Regions from separate parts of the Streptomyces sp. G45 genome, predicted to be linked through region 2. Evidence: riboswitches for the same ligand, from Rfam matches in the RefSeq annotation. Region 2 holds a riboswitch; the other holds the start of a gene.
The links. Region 2 has a riboswitch for cyclic di-AMP ahead of ACOBQU_RS15225 (NlpC/P60 family protein). Riboswitches for the same ligand answer to the same signal wherever they lie in the genome.
Positions count from the first base shown of each region.

Region 1: linked by a shared signal. The riboswitch ahead of ACOBQU_RS33530 (C40 family peptidase) and the one ahead of ACOBQU_RS15225 (NlpC/P60 family protein) in region 2 are both predicted to bind cyclic di-AMP.

Region 1 is NZ_JBMUZU010000001.1:7,878,525-7,881,995, forward strand. It holds gene ACOBQU_RS33520 (ATP-binding protein) at 83-514, shown strand; gene ACOBQU_RS33525 (DUF6328 family protein) at 511-1,080, opposite strand; gene ACOBQU_RS33530 (C40 family peptidase) at 1,228-1,704, opposite strand; cyclic di-AMP (ydaO/yuaA leader) riboswitch at 1,708-1,860, opposite strand; gene ACOBQU_RS33535 (hypothetical protein) at 2,494-2,796, opposite strand; gene ACOBQU_RS33540 (ATP-dependent Clp protease proteolytic subunit) at 2,804-3,433, opposite strand.
Region 2 is NZ_JBMUZU010000001.1:3,764,094-3,767,564, forward strand. It holds gene pcrA (DNA helicase PcrA) at 1-1,623, opposite strand, end outside; cyclic di-AMP (ydaO/yuaA leader) riboswitch at 1,916-2,060, shown strand; gene ACOBQU_RS15225 (NlpC/P60 family protein) at 2,069-3,346, shown strand.

The DNA of each region.
Region 1 (3,471 bases), 4.1 Mb from region 2:
CCGGGACCGCCCTCAGGGTTCTTCCGCGTTTCCTCCGCCGCGAGTCGGAGTCCGGTCCCGGCGGGAAAGGGACGGCACCGCCATGGCAGACCACCAGGAAGCATCAGTCACCCTGCCGAGTGATCCGGTCTCGGTCTCCGCCGCCCGTAGCTACGTGGGAGAGGTCCTCGCCGAGTGGGGCCTGCCCGCAGGCGCGGACGTGGCCGACACCGTACGGCTCATCGTCTCCGAGCTCGCCACCAACGCCGTGCAGCACACGCTCGGCCTGTCGCCCACGTTCACGGTCGACCTCCGGCTCGAACGGGACGAGCGGCTGCGCATCGGCGTCACGGACAGCCATCCGCGCTTCCCCAAGCGCCTGCCCGCCGCCGTCCAGCAGGACAACGGCCGGGGGATGGTCATCATCCGCTGGCTCACCGCCGAGTGCGGCGGCAGGCTCACGGTCTGTCCCACGCCGGAGGGCGGCAAGACGGTGTGGATCACCTTGCCGTGGTCGGTCCCGGTCCAGGGCTAGCTCGTTCGGTCGCGGTCCAGGACCCGGGGCAGCGCGCCCCACAGCACGGCGCACACCAGCAGCGTGGCCGCGCCCGCGCACACACCGCCCGTGCGGTTCGACGCGACGTCGACGACGAGCAGCACCGACCCGGAGAGCGCGAGCGTCAGGACGCCGAGGCCGACCGCGGCGAGCCGTGACGACACCCGCACGATGAGCGGCTTCGCGCCGCGCCCGAAGAGCCCGCGGTGCAGCGCGGCGGGCGCCGTGAACAGCGCGGCGGAGACCACCGCGAGCAGCAGGGTGGTGATGTACGTGGCGCGTTGCACGCTGTCGAGCGAGGGGAACCGCGGCGAGAAGGCGAGCGTGAGCAGGAAGGCGAACAGGATCTGTACGCCGGTCTGGGTGACCCTCAGCTCCTGGAGCAGCTCGGAGAAGTTGCGGTCGGCGCGCTCCAGCGGGGTCTCGTTGCGGCTCCGCGCGGGGTCGTGGCTCCGCGTCTCGTCGCCGCTGCGCGCCTGGTCGCGGCTGTGCGCCGGGGAGCCGGGGGTGTCCTGGGCTGAGTGCGGGGGATCGTGGTCGGCCATGGTCCACGAGTATCCGTGCGGGGCGGCTCCACGCCCCCCAGGCCGGGCCCCGGCGCGTTGCCGCCGGGGCCGGAGCCGGGCGGGCCGCCACCGCCGCGCGGTGGGGCGCCCGCCCTCAGGGCCGGTCGGCCCTGTCGTGCTTCGGGGTCAGCGGACCCTGCCGTACCAGACGTTCTTCGTCCAGATCTTCTCGAGCCGCACCACGGTGCCGGTCTTCGGGGCGTGCCAGATCCTGCCCTTACCCGCGTATATGCCCACGTGGTAGACGTTCCGGCCGGAGTGGAAGAACACCAGGTCGCCGTGGGTGCGGTTGGCGGCGGACACATGGCGGGTCTTGTTGTACTGCTGGGCGGCGGTGCGCGGGAGCTTCTTGCCCACGCGCTTGTACGAGTAGAGAGTCAGTCCCGAGCAGTCGAACCGGTTCGGCCCGACGGCGCCGTAGCGGTAGGGCGATCCCTTCTTGGACGCCGCGACCTTCAGCGCCTTCGTCCCGTGCGAGGTGGCCGCCTCCGCGCTCGACGTGAGCCCGGGGGCGACGATGGTGCCGCCGACGGCGGCGAGCGTCAGAGCCGAGGCCGTACCGGCCCTCGTCAGCAGCGACGGAACACGATTGAGCGCAGTCATGCGCAACCCTTCGTCAGCCGCCTGTGAAGGATGACCTGTCGGGTTCGGGCAGGCGAAGATGCCCGGCCGCGCATGCGACTTCACCCCAAGGACCGTCCGGGTTGTCCGGGCGGCCCGCCGTGCTGGGTCCTCCACTCCTGCCGGTGCACAGATGTCGACCGGGCATCCGGACGGCGGCAGGACTCGGCGTCCGCCCGGACCGCCCCGCCGCCTGTGGCGGGGGCTTGTCGTCGGAAGGGATCTTCACCCGAGAGAGGCCGAAAAGCCGAGCCGAATCGGCGGTATGTGAGGCTACTCACGACTGACCCGTTCAGGTGGACAGAGGCCGAATGCGTCTCAGGTCACACTCGCTGGTGATTGCCCGATCAGCGACGGAAGGCCCGATTCCGGCTGTCGCGTAAGGGAGTTGGCCATCTATTGAGGTGCTGTTTGCCGACCCTCGACTACACAGGACAGGGGATTGCGTGTAGTCGGTTCCCGGCTGTAACCCGACGCGGGGCCGCGTCCGCCCGGACCGGCAACGGGCGGACGGCGCGGGCGCGCCCCGGCCGTGGCGCGCTTCACAGGGAGCGGTGGTACCGGCGCACCTCTCCGGGCGGCGCGGAGCGGGGTCCCGGTGGCGTCGGGTTTGGCACGCCGCGCGCCCGTCCGCCGACGCCGGGCGGGCCGGATCCCCGGTCCGTCCGGTGCCGGGGGCGGGGCCCGCGGTGCGGTGCGTGGCGCTGGCGGAGGGGCTTGCGGGGTTAACGAGGGGGGCGCGGAAGCGTCACGGGTCGGTGGGGTTCCGATTCACTGGCCCGGTGGCACCGTCACGCGCTTGGCGCGGCGTTCCCCGTCGAGGACGCGCAGGGCCCGCGCCAGCGTCTCGGCGTGCACCTCGCTCTCGCCCCGCTGGTGCATGAGCGCCAGCGCGTCCCGCAGCCGTGTGGCCCCGCTGACCAGGGCCTGCGCGGCTCGCAGCCCGCCGTACGTGGTGTCGGCGCGGGCCGGGTTGATCCGGCCGACGAGGTCCACCACCGACAGATAGGCGTCGATCAGCTCGCCCTCGGCGCGGGTGAGCGCGGGCAGCGGCGGCAGTTCGGGCGGCAGCACCGGAGCCTCACCTTCCGTCCGGGCGCGTGCCCTTGCGGCTCGGAATGATCCGGTCCACCAGGCCGTACTCCACCGCTGCCGCCGCGTCGAGCACGGTGTCGCGCTCGATGTCCTCCGCGACCTGCTCCGGGCTGCGCCCCGTGTGGCGGACCAGCATCTCCTCCAGGAGGGCGCGGGTCCGCCGCAGCTCGGCGGCCTGGATCTCCAGGTCGGTCGGCTGCCCCCGCACCGGCTCGGGCAGCTCCGGCTGCCCGAGGACCACCCGGGCGCCCGGCAGGATGGACCGCTTCCCCGGCGTGCCCGCGGCGAGCAGCACCGCGGCGGCGGCCGCGGCCTGGCCCAGGCAGACGGTCTCCACCTCGCAGGACGTGTAGCGCAGCGTGTCGTAGATCGCCGTCGTCGCGCTGAACGAGCCGCCCGGCGAATTGACGTACAGAGAGATGTCCCGGTCCGGCGCGGCGTATTCGAGGTGCAGCACCTGCGCCATCACGTCGTTCGCCGAGACGTCGTCCACCGGTGCGCCGAGGAAGACGATCCGCTCCTCCAGGAGCTTCGAGTACGGATCCAACGTGCGCACCCCGGAGCTGGTGCGCTCGGTGAACTCCGGCAGGACGGAGCGGGCGGACGGTCGCCACATGGCATGCCTCCAGAGGGAACACGGAAACCGCCGCTCCG
Region 2 (3,471 bases):
GGAGCGCGCCGCCATGCCGTACGCCTCGTCGACGCGGCGCAGGGCCTGCGGGAACGAGATCCGCTCGCGCTGCGCGAGCGCGTCGATCATGGCTTCGGCGCGCTCGCCGATGCCGCGCTTGGGCACGTTCAGGATGCGGCGCAGCGGGACCGCGTCCTCCGGGTTGGCGAGGACGCGCAGGTACGCGAGGACGTCGCGGACCTCCTTGCGCTCGTAGAAGCGGACGCCGCCGACGACCTTGTAGGGCAGGCCGACGCGGATGAAGATCTCTTCGAAGACACGGGACTGCGCGTTCGTCCGGTAGAAGATCGCGACGTCGCCCGCCTTGGCGTCGCCCGCGTCCGTGAGGCGGTCGATCTCGTCGGCGACGAACTGGGCCTCGTCGTGCTCCGTGTCCGCGACGTAGCCGGTGATGCGGGCGCCCGCGCCCTGGTTGGTCCACAGGTTCTTCGGGCGGCGGGACTCGTTGCGCTCGATGACGGCGTTGGCGGCGCTGAGGATCGTCTGGGTGGAGCGGTAGTTCTGCTCCAGGAGGATCGTGGTCGCGTCCGGGTAGTCCTCCTCGAACTGGAGGATGTTGCGGATGGTGGCGCCGCGGAAGGCGTAGATCGACTGGTCGGCGTCACCGACGACGCACAGCTCGGCCGGGCCCTCGGCCCCGCCTGCGCCACCGCCTTCGCCCCCGCCGCCGTCCTCGCCGTCGGAGTCCTGCCGGGAGGGGCCGACCAGCTCGCGCACGAGGGCGTACTGGGCGTGGTTGGTGTCCTGGTACTCGTCGACCATCACGTGGCGGAAGCGGCGGCGGTAGTGCTCGGCGACGTCCGGGAAGGCGCGCAGCAGGTTGACCGTCGTCATGATCAGGTCGTCGAAGTCGAGGGCGTTGGCCTCGCGGAGGCGCGACTGGTACATCGCGTACGCCTGGGCGAGGGTCTTCTCGAAGCCGTCGGCGGCCTGGGCGGCGAAGTCCTCCTCGTCGACCAGCTCGTTCTTCAGGTTGGAGATCTTGGCGCTGAACGACTTCGGCGGGAACTTCTTCGGATCCAGGTCGAGGTCCCGGCAGACCAGCGCCATCAGGCGCTTGGAGTCCGCGGCGTCGTAGATCGAGAACGAGGACGTGAAGCCCAGCTTCTTGTACTCGCGGCGCAGGATGCGCACGCACGCGCTGTGGAACGTCGACACCCACATCGCGTTCGCCCGCGGGCCCACGAGCTGCTCGACGCGCTCCTTCATCTCGCCCGCGGCCTTGTTCGTGAAGGTGATCGCGAGGATCTGGCCGGGGTGCACGCCGCGCTCGGCGAGCAGGTACGCGATGCGGTGCGTGAGGACGCGGGTCTTGCCGGAGCCCGCGCCCGCGACGATGAGCAGCGGGGAGCCCGCGTGCACCACGGCCGCGCGCTGGTTCTCGTTCAGCCCGTCCAGGAGGGCGGCCGGGTCGATCGCCGGGCGCGGGGCGCCGTCCCGGTAGTACGCGTCCCGGTCCACGGGCGCGTCGAACTTCCCGTCGAACAGGTCGTCCGGAACGGTCTCCGGGGCGCTGTCCTCGGGCGGCGGCGGGGGCTCCTCCTCGGCACCCTGTGGGGGTGTGAGGTCCGCCAGGAAGCTGTCGTCAAAGAGGCTGCTCATCGCCTCCCGAGTCTAGGCGGACCCACTGACAACCCGCCCCGGGTTCCGGCCAACCCCGCCCTGCCCCCGGCCACTCCCCTCGGTCACCGTGCGGTCACCCTATGCGATGGCGCCCCCCTGTCGCGCCACAGGCCCCGCAGCGCGACGAAAACGTATCGGGCATATCGAACACCAACCTTCCCCGGCGCCACAGGAGTTGGCTAGCGTGCCCCGCGGGCCGCACGTCCCCCAACCGGCGAACCACGCCGGACCGCGCGGCCTCCGCCGAGTCCGGCGCACCGCGTGACGCCACGGTCACGTGACGCTTCCGGAGCCGGGGACCCACCACGATCCCGGGGTGAATCGGTCCCGTACCTCCGTACGGGACGGTAGGGCAGCCTTCCGATCCGTCCGCCCGAACCCGACAGCTAACCCGGTAGGCGGTCCACGGAAGGAGTCGCCGACCTTGGCGTCGCACCGCAAGCCACGCAGCCGCCCGGCCCGCATACGCACGACCCCCGCCCTCGGCATCACGACGGCCGCCCTCACCTCGGTGGCCCTGCTCTCGCAGAGCGCGAACGCCGCGCCGTCCGCCCCCACGCGCCCCCACGCCCCCTCCGCGCCGGGCAAGCCGTCCCTCGAAGAGGTCCAGAGGAAGGTCGACGCCCTCTACCGGCAGGCGGGCACGGCCACGCAGAGGTACAACGCGGCCAAGGAGCGCACCGACCGGCAGCGCAAGAAGGTCGACCGCCTCCTGGACGACGTGGCCCGCCGCACCGACCGCCTCAACGACGCCCGCCGTCGGCTGGGCTCCTTCGCCGCCGCGCAGTACCGCACCGGCACCGTCTCCGAGACCGCCACGATGATGCTCGCCGACGACCCGAAGGGGTTCTTCGACCAGAACCACCTCGCCGACCGCCTCACGAGCCGCCAGAAGAAGGCCGTCGACGACTTCCAGACGCAGACCGTCGCCGCGACCAAGCAGCGCGCGAAGGCCGCCAAGAGCCTGAAGTCGCTCCAGGACTCCCGCGACGACCTGCGGACGAGCAAGCGGACCGTCCAGACCAAGCTGAGCGAGGCCCGCGGCCTCCTGTCGAAGCTGACCGCCGAGGAGAAGGCGCGGCTCGCCGCCATCGAGAAGCGGAAGGAGGCCGCGGCCCAGCGCAGGGCGGCCGAACTCGCGCGCAAGCAGGCGGAGGCCGAGCGCGAGCGGAAGGCCGAGGAGGCGGAGCGGCGGCGCGAGCGGGAACGCGAACGGGAGCGGGAGCAGGACTCCGGTACGGGGTCGGGGTCCGGGACGGGGGCCGGGTCAGGGTCGGGGTCCGGCTCGGACGGCGGCTCAGGGACAGGGTCAGGGTCCGGCTCCGGGTCTGGCAGCACGGACAGCGGTTACGCCGCCAAGGCCGAGAAGGTGATCGCCTTCGCCGAGCAGCAGATCGGCAAGCCCTATGTGTGGGGCGCCACCGGGCCCGGCTCCTACGACTGCTCCGGGCTCACCCAGGCCGCGTGGAAGACCGCGGGGATCTCGCTGCCGCGGACCACCTGGGACCAGGTGAAGGTCGGCACGAAGGTCTCGGCGGCGAACGCCAAGCGCGGCGACCTGGTCTTCTTCTACGACGACATCAGCCACGTCGGGATCTACATCGGCGACGGCAAGATGATCCACGCCCCGAAGCCCGGCGCGAACGTCCGCGTCGAGTCGATCTACTCCATGCCGATCCACAGCGTGACACGCCCCGCGTAACCCTCCGGCCGGACGGCGCCCCGTCTCCGTAGAGACCCGTCTCCGTAGAGACCCGTCTCCGTAGAGATCTGTCTCCGAAGAGACCCGTCTCCTACGGAGAGGCCCGCCTTCTCAGGGAGCAGGGC